DNA from 2 places in the Cobetia sp. 2AS genome. Region 2 is predicted to be linked to the other one. Evidence: riboswitches for the same ligand, from Rfam matches in the RefSeq annotation. Region 2 holds a riboswitch; the other holds the start of a gene.
The links. A riboswitch is a leader RNA that binds a small molecule or an ion and turns the genes downstream of it on or off. The one in region 2 is predicted to bind thiamine pyrophosphate.
Positions count from the first base shown of each region.

Region 1: it holds a riboswitch for thiamine pyrophosphate, as region 2 does, so the genes downstream of both, thiC (phosphomethylpyrimidine synthase ThiC) here and QD356_RS03100 (ABC transporter ATP-binding protein) in region 2, are expected to answer to the same signal.

Region 1 covers NZ_JARWKQ010000004.1:48,551-54,593, forward strand. The annotation lists gene QD356_RS12055 (TIGR04283 family arsenosugar biosynthesis glycosyltransferase) at 1-180, shown strand, start outside; gene QD356_RS12060 (TIGR04282 family arsenosugar biosynthesis glycosyltransferase) at 197-898, shown strand; TPP riboswitch at 1,033-1,159, shown strand; gene tenA (thiaminase II) at 1,306-1,965, shown strand; TPP riboswitch at 2,126-2,266, shown strand; gene thiC (phosphomethylpyrimidine synthase ThiC) at 2,393-4,402, shown strand; gene QD356_RS12075 (peptidylprolyl isomerase) at 4,530-4,808, opposite strand; gene QD356_RS12080 (phasin family protein) at 5,009-5,377, opposite strand; gene QD356_RS12085 (nuclease-related domain-containing protein) at 5,844-6,043, opposite strand, start outside.
Region 2 covers NZ_JARWKQ010000001.1:720,163-726,205, reverse strand. The annotation lists gene QD356_RS03110 (potassium/proton antiporter) at 1-133, opposite strand, end outside; gene QD356_RS03105 (hypothetical protein) at 271-1,236, opposite strand; TPP riboswitch at 1,414-1,527, shown strand; gene QD356_RS03100 (ABC transporter ATP-binding protein) at 1,586-2,338, shown strand; gene QD356_RS03095 (ABC transporter permease) at 2,335-3,102, shown strand; gene QD356_RS03090 (ABC transporter substrate-binding protein) at 3,285-4,589, shown strand; gene QD356_RS03085 (MFS transporter) at 4,703-5,971, opposite strand; gene QD356_RS03080 (alpha/beta fold hydrolase) at 5,968-6,043, opposite strand, start outside.

The DNA.
Region 1 (6,043 bases), on a different contig from region 2:
GCGCGCGTCACGACCAGCGGTCGGCGCTGGGAGACCCATGGCGTCTGGCGCACCATCGTCAAGATGTGGGGACTGCGGCTGGCGGCCTGGTGTGGCGTCTCCCCTGCACGTCTGGCACGCCTCTACGGCTATCGCGCCGCAGCGCAGGCCTGTGAGCAGCGCGGCATGCCCCATGCGTGATACGGCATTGCCTACCTTGCCCACAGTTGATGCCGCGTCAGAGGTGCGCCCGACTCTCATCATCTTCGGTCGCCTGCCCATCGCCGGCCACTGCAAGACACGCCTGATCCCCGCACTCGGCCCCGAGGGCGCAGCTCGACTCTATGCGCGGATGCTGAGCCATATCGTTGACCACGCCTGCGCCGCGCGCCTCGGCAAGGTAGTGGTGATGCTGACGCCCTCTGCCGAGCCGTCGAGTCAGGCACCTGAACAGGCGGCTCTGCGGGTAGCGCTGGAAGCCCGGCTGCGAAGCGTTGTCGATGCCTCTGCCGACCTCACCTTCGAGGCGCAGCCACAGGGGGAGCTCGGTGAGCGAATGTCCCGGGCCATGGCCCGACATCTGCCCGAGGGGCCGGTGTTGCTGATGGGCTCCGACCTGCCGGCGCTGGACAGCCAGCGTCTGCGCGAGGCAGCCCATAGACTGCGCACTCACGACGCGGTGCTGCAGCCCACCGACGATGGCGGCTATGGCTTGATCGGCCTCAAGGCGCCCTGCCCGCAAGCCTTTCTGCTGCCCCGCTGGAGTCATGCCCATGTCTGCCGGGACACTTTAGAGCTGCTGGCCAAGGCCGGGAGAACGGCCGCTTGCCTGCCGGTCAGCTGGGATGTCGATGAGCCACGTGACCTTGCGCGACTGGCGCGCCACCTGCCGGCACTCATGGCCAACATTGCCGCTTGAGGCTTCCATAAATAAGCCCGCTTGAGGCTCTTCACACGTTCGACATGCCTCCCAAAGTCGTATGCATTTTTGCTCACACTGCCCTTCTTCTGCGCTGCAGGGCTGTTACACTCGCTGCATCGTGACTCATATGTCACAGCTTGACGGGGTGCCGGTAAGACCGGCTGAGATGTCATGCGCAGGCAATGTCCTTGCGTGAATGACGATCCCGCCGAACCTGATCCGGCTAGTACCGGCGTAGGGATCAAGCGCGAAGCGATGCCACTCGATATCGTCACCACTTTCTCACGGTGACTGTCGGCACCTCCCCCGCTTTTCCCCTGCTCCTGTTCCGGTACTGGCCACGCTTGCGCCAGAGACCTGTCGCCCCATCACGGGTCGTCAGCACGCTCACCGAGGGATGCGTCATGCCTAGTTTCAACGACCTGACCAGTGCCTGCGCCGAGGAATGGCGTGACTATCTCGAGCACGACTTCGTTCGCCAACTGGGCGAAGGTCGTCTGCCGGAGGAGTCCTTCCGCCATTACCTGCAGCAGGACTACCTGTTCCTGATCCACTTCGCGCGCGCCTGGGCGCTGGCCGCCTACAAGAGCCGCACCCTCGCGGAGCTGCGTCAGGCCACGGCCAGTCTCGACACCATCCTCAATACCGAGCTCGATCTGCATATCGGCTACTGCAGCGAGTGGGGCATCAGCGAGGATGACCTGAGCGAGCTGCCGGAATCGCGCGCCACCCTGGCCTATACCCGTTACGTGCTCGATTGCGGCCAGCGCGGCGACCTGCTCGATCTTCACGTGGCGCTCGCGCCCTGCCTGATCGGCTACGGCGAGATCGCCGAGTGGCTGCTCGATCAGGACACCACCGAGATCGAGAACAATCCATACGCGGACTGGATCGCGATGTACTCAAGCGATGACTTCAAGGAAGCCGTCGAAGCCGAGCGTGAATGGCTGGATGCGCGTCTCTCGGAGGTCTCGGAGCGCCGACTGGGTGAACTGGTCGATGTCTTCCGGGACGCCACGCGACTCGAGATCGACTTCTGGCAGATGGGCCTCGATCGCGCTTGAGGCATCACAGACTGACGTCCCGGCGCTCGCCATGAGCCGCTCGGGATGACGCCATCCTCCACGGATGGCATGGCTGACAGGCCAACAGAGCCTGGATGCGAGAATGCTCCCCGGGGCAAGCCTGACGCTTCGGGCAACACCCTCTCGCATTGAAATCTGAACACGCTTGACGGGGTGCCGGTGGAACCGGCTGAGATCCTGCATGCATGCTTCGCCGCCCTGACGCGCGAGCTTGCCAGCAAGGGGTCCCGTGGAACCTGAACCGGTTAGGACCGGCGTAGGAATCAAGCTGATGGCCAGCCGCTGCGCGCGGCCGCCTCGCTCCCGGGCCACCTGTTGGCAAGGAGTCGGCGACGACCATCCTCTCCCTGCGCACGGTCTTCCCATGATGACGTCAGCCGTGACGTCGCCCTTTGAGGAGACCTGCATGAGCACTGCCCCGACGACACAAGACCCGCAAGCCATCAACGCCGCCGAGTCACCGCTCGGCTCGCAGCCTGATGCTGCCCCCAAGGCACGCGCGCGTGCCGGTCGCAAGGATGGCAGCCGCCACCTCGCCAGCGAAGCACAGGTCGACGCCGCCGCCATCGCGCCGCTGAGCGGCTCGCGCAAGATCTATATCGAAGGCTCCCGCCCGGACATCCGCGTGCCCATGCGCGAGATCGGCTGCTCGCCGACCCAGACCTCCAGCGGTCTGGAAGAGAACCCCCCGATCGTCGTCTACGATACCTCCGGCCCCTACACCGATCCGGCGGTCGAGATCGACATCCGCCAGGGTCTGGCGCCGCTGCGCGAGAAGTGGATCGAGGAACGCGGTGATACCGAACAGCTCAATCAGCTGAGCAGTGAATATGGCCGCGTGCGCCAGGCCGACCTGCGCCTGTCGTCACTGCGCTTCGAGCTGGACCACCGCCCGCGTCGTGCCCTGCCGGGCAAGAATGTCACCCAGCTGCACTATGCGCGCCAGGGCATCATCACCCCGGAGATGGAATACATCGCGATTCGCGAAAATCAGCGTCGCATCGCGCTGCGCGACGAATATCAAGGCAGTGAAGCGGTCGAGGCCATCCTCGGTCACCAGCACCCGGGTCACAGCTTCGGTGCCAACCTGCCTGAGGAGATCACCGCGGACTTCGTGCGCGAGGAAGTCGCACGTGGTCGCGCCATCATCCCCGCCAACATCAATCACCCGGAAAGCGAACCGATGATCATCGGCCGCAACTTCCTGGTGAAGGTCAACGGCAACCTGGGCAACTCGGCGGTCACCTCCTCCATCGAGGAAGAGGTCGACAAGATGACCTGGGCGATCCGCTGGGGTTCCGACACCGTGATGGATCTCTCGACCGGCGCCAACATCCACGAGACCCGTGAATGGATTCTGCGCAACTCTCCCGTGCCCATCGGCACGGTGCCGATCTATCAGGCGCTGGAGAAGGTCGATGGCGTGGCCGAGAACCTCGATTGGGAGATCTTCCGCGACACGCTGATCGAGCAGGCCGAGCAAGGCGTCGATTACTTCACCATCCACGCCGGCGTCCTGCTGCGCTATGTGCCGCTGACCGCCAGTCGCGTGACCGGCATCGTCTCGCGCGGCGGCTCGATCATGGCCAAGTGGTGTCTGGCGCATCACGAGGAAAGCTTCCTCTATCGCCACTTCGAGGACATCTGCGAGATCTGCAAGGCCTACGACATCAGCCTGTCACTGGGCGATGGCCTGCGCCCGGGCTCGGTGGCCGATGCCAATGACGCCGCCCAGTTCGGTGAGCTCGAGACGCTCGGCGAGCTGACCAAGATCGCCTGGCAGCACGATGTCCAGGTCATGATCGAGGGCCCGGGTCACGTGCCGATGCACCTGATCAAGGAGAACATGGACAAGCAGCTCAGCGAGTGTGACGAGGCGCCCTTCTACACCCTCGGCCCGCTGACCACCGACATCGCCCCGGGCTACGACCACATCACCTCCGGCATCGGTGCCGCGATGATCGGCTGGTTCGGCTGCGCCATGCTCTGCTACGTGACCCCCAAGGAGCACCTGGGCCTGCCCAACAAGGACGACGTCAAGACCGGCATCATCACCTACAAGATCGCCGCACATGCCGCCGATCTGGCCAAGGGTCACCCGGGCGCGCAACGCCGTGACAATGCGCTCTCCAAGGCGCGCTTCGAGTTCCGCTGGGAAGACCAGTTCAATCTCGGCCTGGACCCGGACACCGCGCGCAGCTTCCACGACGAGACGCTGCCCAAGGACTCGGCCAAGGTCGCCCACTTCTGCTCCATGTGTGGGCCGAAGTTCTGCTCGATGAAGATCACCCAGGAAGTGCGTGATTACGCCAATGAGCATGGCCTGACCGGCGATGCCGACAGCGTGATGGCCGGCATGCAGGAGCAGGCCGACAAGTTCAAGCGTGAAGGCAGCCAGCTCTATCAGGAGGTCTAGGCGAGCGCCTGATACACAGGAAAGCTGACTTTCTAAGCCACAAAAAACGCCCCGACCAGTGATGGCCGGGGCGTTTTCGTCACATCCTGCCAAACGCTCATGACATCTCATGAGCGTGACAGAAGGCTCACGTGCGGCTGGTAACTTCCAGCAGGTGATAACCGAACTGGGTCTTCACCGGGCCCTGCACGGTGTTGATCGGGGCGCTGAACACGACTTCGTCGAATTCCTTGACCATCATGCCCGGGCCGAAGGCACCCAGGTCGCCGCCACTGCGGCCGGACGGGCAGGAGGAGTGCTCGCGAGCGGCATCAGCGAAATCGCGGCCGTTCTCGATTTCGGTCTTGAGAGCTGCACACTGTTCTTCGCTGGAAACGAGAATATGACGCGCTGTGGCCTGTGCCATGTCTATCACCTGTCACTGATCGAATAAATGCCGCCGGCAATCACCGTCGGCGTGGCAGGTCATTGTGGCCCAAGGCAGCGCTCGCCGCTAGCATCGCGCGCCTCCCCACCTGCTCAGCAATACTCCAGACACGCGAACGCCCACCCGGAAGACCGGATGGGCGTTGGGGACGCTCGCCTGAGAGCGTCGGCAGCAGTCGCTTACTTGGCGACTTTCTGCATGGCCTCGGAGGCGGACTTGGCGTTGCTTTCTGCCAGTTCCTGACCTTTCTTGGCGTATTCCTGGTTCAGCTCGACCACTTTCTGGGTGTCGTTCTGCAGCTTCTCGCCCAGAGTCTTGACGGTTTCCTGCTGCTCCTTGACGAAGTTCTTCAGACCTTCGCTGTCCTTGATCTCGAGCATGGAACGCGCCTGGGTCAGGGAAGCATCAGCATAGGACTTGGTCAGTTCCATCTGTGCGCCGATCAGCTTCTCGCTGTAATCGATGCTCAGAGCGCTGAACGCACGCAGCGGAGACAGGAACATATCGTCGAACTGCTGAGCGGACTTCTCGAAGTTGGCATTGAACATGTAGGCACCCTCCAGGGTATTGGCATCACGCTGAAATGAACCGGAGCGTTGCTCCGTTCGGTTATCAGGACTGAACCGGGCTGGTGCACCGTAGTGACCGAGCCATCATTATCAAGCCGTCACTATCAAGCCGTCGCGGTCAGATAGTGCTATCGACCAGGTTCCATCCTCGCTGCAACGCAGCATAAGACAGTCTTTGTTGCACTGCAACATCAAAAACATCGCAACGACTGGTCTGTACGCCCTGGTTGATGCAGTTGCTTGATTGCACTGGAGAAAAACAATCAGAAGTCGAAAAGAAAATTGACGCCTTGGGGCCCCGTCATGCCACACACTACGCCCTGGAACGCCAGACTGGGCCAAAGTGCTGGGCCATAGGCTGGGAGGATAGAGGGCTAGGGCAGAGGGCTGGAACAGAAGCCCGAAGCTGAAAGGCTGAACTTGAGGAGAGCTCCGTGCTGCTGCCTCACAGGCATGAGCCGTCGCGACAGCGTTTGCAGAGCAGGCGCCCGCCCAGCGCGCGTGCCTGATCTGCCTGGCGACATAAGTCGACACTCTGGGTGGAAAGCCACCGCCGACAGCCCTGGCAGCGCGGCAAGCCTTCCTCATCCTGCGACTGGGCGGAAGACGCGCCCTGCTGATTGTCGGCCGCAGCCCCCGGCTGCT
Region 2 (6,043 bases):
CCGCCAGCATGCCAAGGCCGAGGAACAGCAGTAGCAGCGGCATGCCAAGACGCGCCGAGACGCGGCTGGCCAACACGCTCAAGGCGATCAGCGTGCCTGCCAGCAAGAAATAATAATTCAGGTTCTCTACCACGAGTGCTCCCCCGCCAAGCCCTACATCAGATCTCGAGTGACGTCCACGACGACTCACCCACAGTATTCCATGTCAGCGATGGGGCTGCAGAGAAATTTCACACCTTTCATGTACTTGCAGTGTGCAGCACGCGGATTTCACGCCAGGCTGCGCGGCGAGACCCAGGCCGGGGCTGCCGCAAGCTCAGCATAGGACCGCGGACCGAAGGCCTCCATCGCCCACAACAGCGCACGACACAGCTCACGCTGGCCATCGAGATCGATCATGCGCCCATGGCGCGAATAGCCCTTCATGAAGGCCTGACGCTGCTCCGGCGTTTCCAGCAGCAACTCCACCAGCGCCCAGTCGAACTCGATCGGTGCCCACACCAGCGCCTCCCAATCGCTCCATACCCAGCCGGTGGCAGCGCACAGGTATTGATCGGCGCGCATGTCCGGCAGACACCACACCGCGCGAGTCGGTGCCGGGAAGGTGCGCTTGAGCAGCGTGCCGAGTTCCGCGCAACGCGGGTGATGGGCGAGAAAGCGCGTGACACGGGTATTCCAGTGCAATAGCGGCATTGGCTGCGCCAGCGGCTGACCGAAGCCCGACACCGTATCCTGATGCAGGCGACCGAGCTGGTCGCCCAGCAGCTCACAGAAGGTGATGCTGAGATCACTCGGCTGCCCGCTGGACCACGGCAGGTGCCAGATGGGCGCGCCATCGAGACGCCCGAGAAAGGTCAGGGGCAGCGGCGGAATCGGCAGGCGCGCGGGCAAGGCGCCCGCCAGTCGCGTCAGGCCCTCCGGGGTCGCCCAGCGATCGGCGCCGAAGACCCCGCGCATGGCGCGCCAGAAGGGGTCATGGTCTGGGCCGGTGCGCGCCAGCTTGATGAGGCCGGGCGTGCCGCCACGCTGGCGCCATAGCCAGTTGGCGCTATCCGGCCAGGCGAGTGCCAGCGGCTCGAGCGGTTGGCCCAGATAGGTCGAGAGCCGGCGGGTCAGTGACTCCTCGGGCCAGCCCCTGGGCACGGGACGCGGCTCGCCAACGGCCTCAGCCGTGCTCGGCCGCCGCGGGGGAACGGGATAACTGGAACAGGTCGAGAGATCCGGTGTGTCGGGCATGATGATCTCCTTGGGCTACACGTCTTGTTACAGTAAACCTCAGCATACCCAAGGCGTGGCACATCGGCATAGTCCGTTTCGCCCCACTCAGGAAAGCCACCGCCTGCCCTGCCCGCCTGCCCTGCCCACCTGACCCGCGTCGGACAAGACACCGGCAAGACAGTGACGTTACACTGTCGGCCTGGATGGGGGTGCCCGAGGATGGGCTGAGAGCCGCAGCGATACGTCGCGCGACAACCCCTGGAACCTGATCCGGTTGATACCGGCGGAGGGAATCCCCGACGCGTGCCCTGCATGGCGCGTCACCTGCTTCCTCCTGCCGGCACGCCGCCTGACCACGGAATTGCCTGTGTCGCTGGGACTCACCCTCAACAACGCACGAATCGATTACGCCGGCCACACGCTGTTCCGCGATATTTCCGCGCGTCTGGAGGCCGGTAGCTGGACGGCACTGCTTGGGCGCTCCGGCTGCGGCAAGAGTTCGCTGCTGCGCCTGCTGGCCGGCCTGGAGATGTCAGACCTCCACCAGCTCGACCTCGCCACCGATGACGGTCAGCCGCTGACCGACCGCGTGGCCTGGATGGCGCAGCAGGACCTGCTGCTGCCGTGGCGGCGCGTCATCGACAACCTGTGGCTGGGCGATGACCTGCGCCGGCGGCCGCGCAATCGCAAGCTTGCCCATGAGCTGCTGGCCGCGGTCGGGCTTGAGGGCCGTGAGCAGGCCTGGCCGGACGCCCTCTCCGGCGGTCAGCGCCAGCGCGTCGCCCTCGCCCGCACGCTTTACCAGCAGGCACCGGTCGTGATGATGGATGAGCCGTTCTCGGCGGTGGATGCCATCACCCGTCTGGAGCTGCATGATCTGGCCAGCCGCCTGCTCAGGGGCCGCACCGTCCTGATGGTGACCCATGACCCGCTGGAGGCATTGCGCCTTGCCGATCAACTGCTGGTGCTGCGCCCCTCGCGCATCCCGGGCCACGGCGCCGAGCTGGAACGCCTGCCGGGGCTTGGCGCCGCACGCCCGGTGCCGCTGGATGACCCGGCCCTGCCACCGGCGCAGGCGCAACTGATCGCCCGCCTGCGTGATAGCGAGGAGGCCGCATGAAACGTCTGCACGCCATGCGTCACCTCGTCATCAGCGCGCTGCTCCTGCTGGGGCTGTGGCAGCTGATCATTGCCGTCACCGCCGTACCACCCTACATTCTGCCCACACCGCAGGCCGTGCTCGAGGTACTGATCCAGAAGGCGCCGCTGCTGGCCCATCACGCTGGCGTCACCATCAGCGAGATACTGGCCGGGCTGGTGCTGGGCATTCTGCTCGGCCTTGCCACCGCGCTGGCGCTGGCCTTCATTCCCCGCCTGCGCCGCACGCTGCTGCCGATGCTGCTGATCAGCCAGGTGATACCGCTGTTCGCGATCGCGCCGCTGCTGGTGCTGTGGCTCGGCTATGACATGCTGTCCAAGGTGGTGATGGCGACGTTGATCATCTATTTCCCGGTCGCCTCCACCGGCTACGACGGCCTGCGTCAGACCCGACAGGGCTGGCTGGATCTTGCCCATACCCTGGGTGCCAGCCCATGGCGCCGACTGATCCACATCCAGCTGCCCGCCGCGCTGCCGGCACTGGCCTCCGGCATTCGCATGGCCGCGACCGCCGCCCCCATCGGCGCCGTCATCGGGGAATGGGCCGGTGCCAGTCAGGGGCTGGGCTATCTGATGCTCAACGCCAACGCGCGCATGGAAATCGACCTGATGTTCGCCGCCCTGCTGGTGCTGGTCGCCTTCTCCCTGCTGCTCTATTTCTCGCTGGATGCGCTGCTGCGCGCCCTGATGCCATGGCACCGCGACCGGCTGACACGTCTGAGCTGACACGCCTGAGCTGATACACCCGGGTCAAGACGACTGGCCTTCGGGCAGACACTGCATGACCGCATGACCGCAAGATCGCGTTACCGAAAGACGCAACGACGCTCGACACAAATTGCATGAGCCTGACGACTGCCGCCCACGAACGGCAGCACCACTACCCTGTGATCACAAGGAACTCCGCCATGTCTCTTTCGTCATCGGCGCCACGGCGCAAAGCGCAGCCGACACGTTCACCGCGTGCCTCACTGCTGTCCACCGCCTTCGCCACCCTGCTGACCACGCTGTGCCTGAGCAGCCTGCCAGCCACCGCCATGTCGGCCCACGCCGCCGAGGCAGAACCCGCCACCAGCACCCAGTCAGCGCCGGAAATCGTCGCTCAACAGGCCGAGGTCGGAGTGAACGGCGACTCGGCCGCCTCGGCGCCGGTGGCAAGCCAGGAAGCCGTCGAAGCGACCGCCGGCGCCGCCGAACAGGCGAAGAACGGTACTGAACCGACCGCGGATGCCCCGCCAGCCGCCAGCGACGAACAGAGCGCTGATGCTGACTCCAAGGACGTTGCCAATGACGCTACCAAGGACGCTGCCACCGCCGAGCAGCCATTGACGCAGTTCAAGGTCATGCTCGACTGGTACACCAACCCCGGCCACGCCCCGCTGGTGCTGGCGCAGGAGCTGGGCCTGTTCAAGAAGCACGGCCTTGATGTCGAGCTGATCGCCCCCGCCGACCCGAGCGTGCCGCCCAAGCTGGCCGCCGCCGAGCGCGTCGACATCGCCATCAGCTATCAGCCGCAGCTGCACCTGCAGATCGATCAGGGCCTGCCGCTGGTACGTATCGGCACCCTGGTCGCCACGCCGCTGAATGTGGTGGTGGTACGCGCCGACAGCGACATCCAGTCGATCGCCGACCTCAAGGGCAAGCGGGTCGGCTACTCGGTCGGCGGTGTCGAGGAAGTGCTGCTATCCACCATGCTGCAGCACAGCGGCCTGACGCTGGATGACATCACGCTGACCAACGTCAACTTCTCGCTGACGCCGTCACTGCTGACGCGCAAGGTCGATGCCGTCACCGGCGCCTTCCGCAACTTCGAGCTGGCCCAGATGGCCCAGGAAGGCGTCAAGGGCCGCGCCTTCTACATCGAGGAAGAAGGCGTGCCGACCTATGACGAGCTGATCTTCGTCGCCAACAGCGACAGCTACGAGCGCAAGCAGACCCAGTACGCCGGCTTCCTCGCCGCCGTCGGCGAAGCCACCGCCTGGATCATCAATCACCCGGACCAGGGCTGGGAAATGTTCCGCGACTCCGACCCGGCACTGGATACCGAGCTCAACAAGGAAGCCTGGTACGCCACCCTGCCGCGCTTCGCGCTGCGTCCTGCCGCGCTGGATGCCGGCCGCTACCGTGACTTCGAGGACTTCCTGTTCGAGCGCGGCATGATCAAGAAGCGCCAGTCGCTGAGCCACCTGGCCGTCGACGTCAACGCGCCCTGAGACGCTGAGCGCTTGAGCGCGCCCAATGCAAAACGCCCTGCCGGAGATTCCGACAGGGCGTTTTGGGTTCAGGACCGGCTCACTCTCGCCGTCTTGTGCCTATTCCACAAGCGCTAGCGGCGTGCCAGGCGACGCGACAGCCACAGAATCTGCAGCGGCTGAATCACCAGCGCGATCATCAGCACCGCGACCAGCAGCGGCATGCCCTCCAACGCGCCGCTCGGCGTGCTGACCAGCAGTCCGGCGCCTACATAGCTGCCGGCGGCAGAACTCAGATGCTGCACGGCACTCTGGGTGCTGGTGAAGGCTGCCCGCTCGTGGTCGGCGGGAATGAAGCTGTTGAGCGTATTCTGGGTCACACGCCGCGCCGACGAGAACAGCATGTAGGCGCCAAAACCGATCCAGATCAGCGACGGTCCCGGCGAATGCAGCAGGAAGGCCCAGCCGACCAGCGCCGTCATCAGGCAGGTGATGGTGCCCGGCCAGACACAGCCATAGCGATCACACAGCCGTCCCGTCAGCTGCATGCCGACCAGCGACAGGCCGCCACCGATCATGTAGAGCCCACCGAGATCCTCGCGCGGCAGGCCCAGATTGAACAGCAGATAGCTTGCCAGGTTGGGAATCACCAGGAAGTTGCTGAACATCGCCGTGGCGATCAGCGCCAGCCCCAGCCGATGGTCGGGCTGGGCCAGGATGGCCAGGATCGTGGTGCCCTTGCGGCTGCGCTGACGCGTCTCGGGGTTATCGAGATGGCCGCGGATCGGCGGCAGTATCCAGGCCAGCAGCCCGCACACCAGCAGCGCCAACAGCGCCACGGCGCGAAATGGCGCCTGCCAGCCGAAGCCCTGCGACAGCCACAGCGCAAACGGCAGCCCCAGCACCGAGGCCACCGAGAAGGCGCCCATCACCAGGCCCATGGCACGCCCCCGGCGTACTCCCGGCACCACGTCGATCACGATGGCCAGCGCCGTCGCCGCCGCCGGCCCGCCGAACAGTCCGCCCAGCATGCGCGCCGCCAGCAGGGTCTCGAAGTCGGTGGCGAAGCTGGCGATCAGGTGACAGAGCGCCGCACCGAACAGGAAGCCCAGCACCGCCCAGCGCCGGTCGAAGCGATCGGCGTGTCGCGTCCACAGCAGAGTGCCCACCGCGGCGGCCAGCGGATAACTGCCGACGATATAGCCAAGGTGATCCAGCGGAATGCCCAGCGAGGTGGCAAAGTCGGGGCCCAGCGCCATCACCATGGTGAAGCCCATGATGACGGCGAACTGCAGCAGGGTGACCAGTGCCACCACCAGGCGCTCGTGGGTGGTCACCGGCGGGATGACCCGCTCGCTCGCGGCCGGCTGACGATTTTCGGAGTGACGGCTCGGCGTACTCAAGCGCGTGCGACGCGATCAAGGAACGCCACCACCGCCTGCTGGAACTCGCTGGCACGCTCGGCGTGCAGCCAA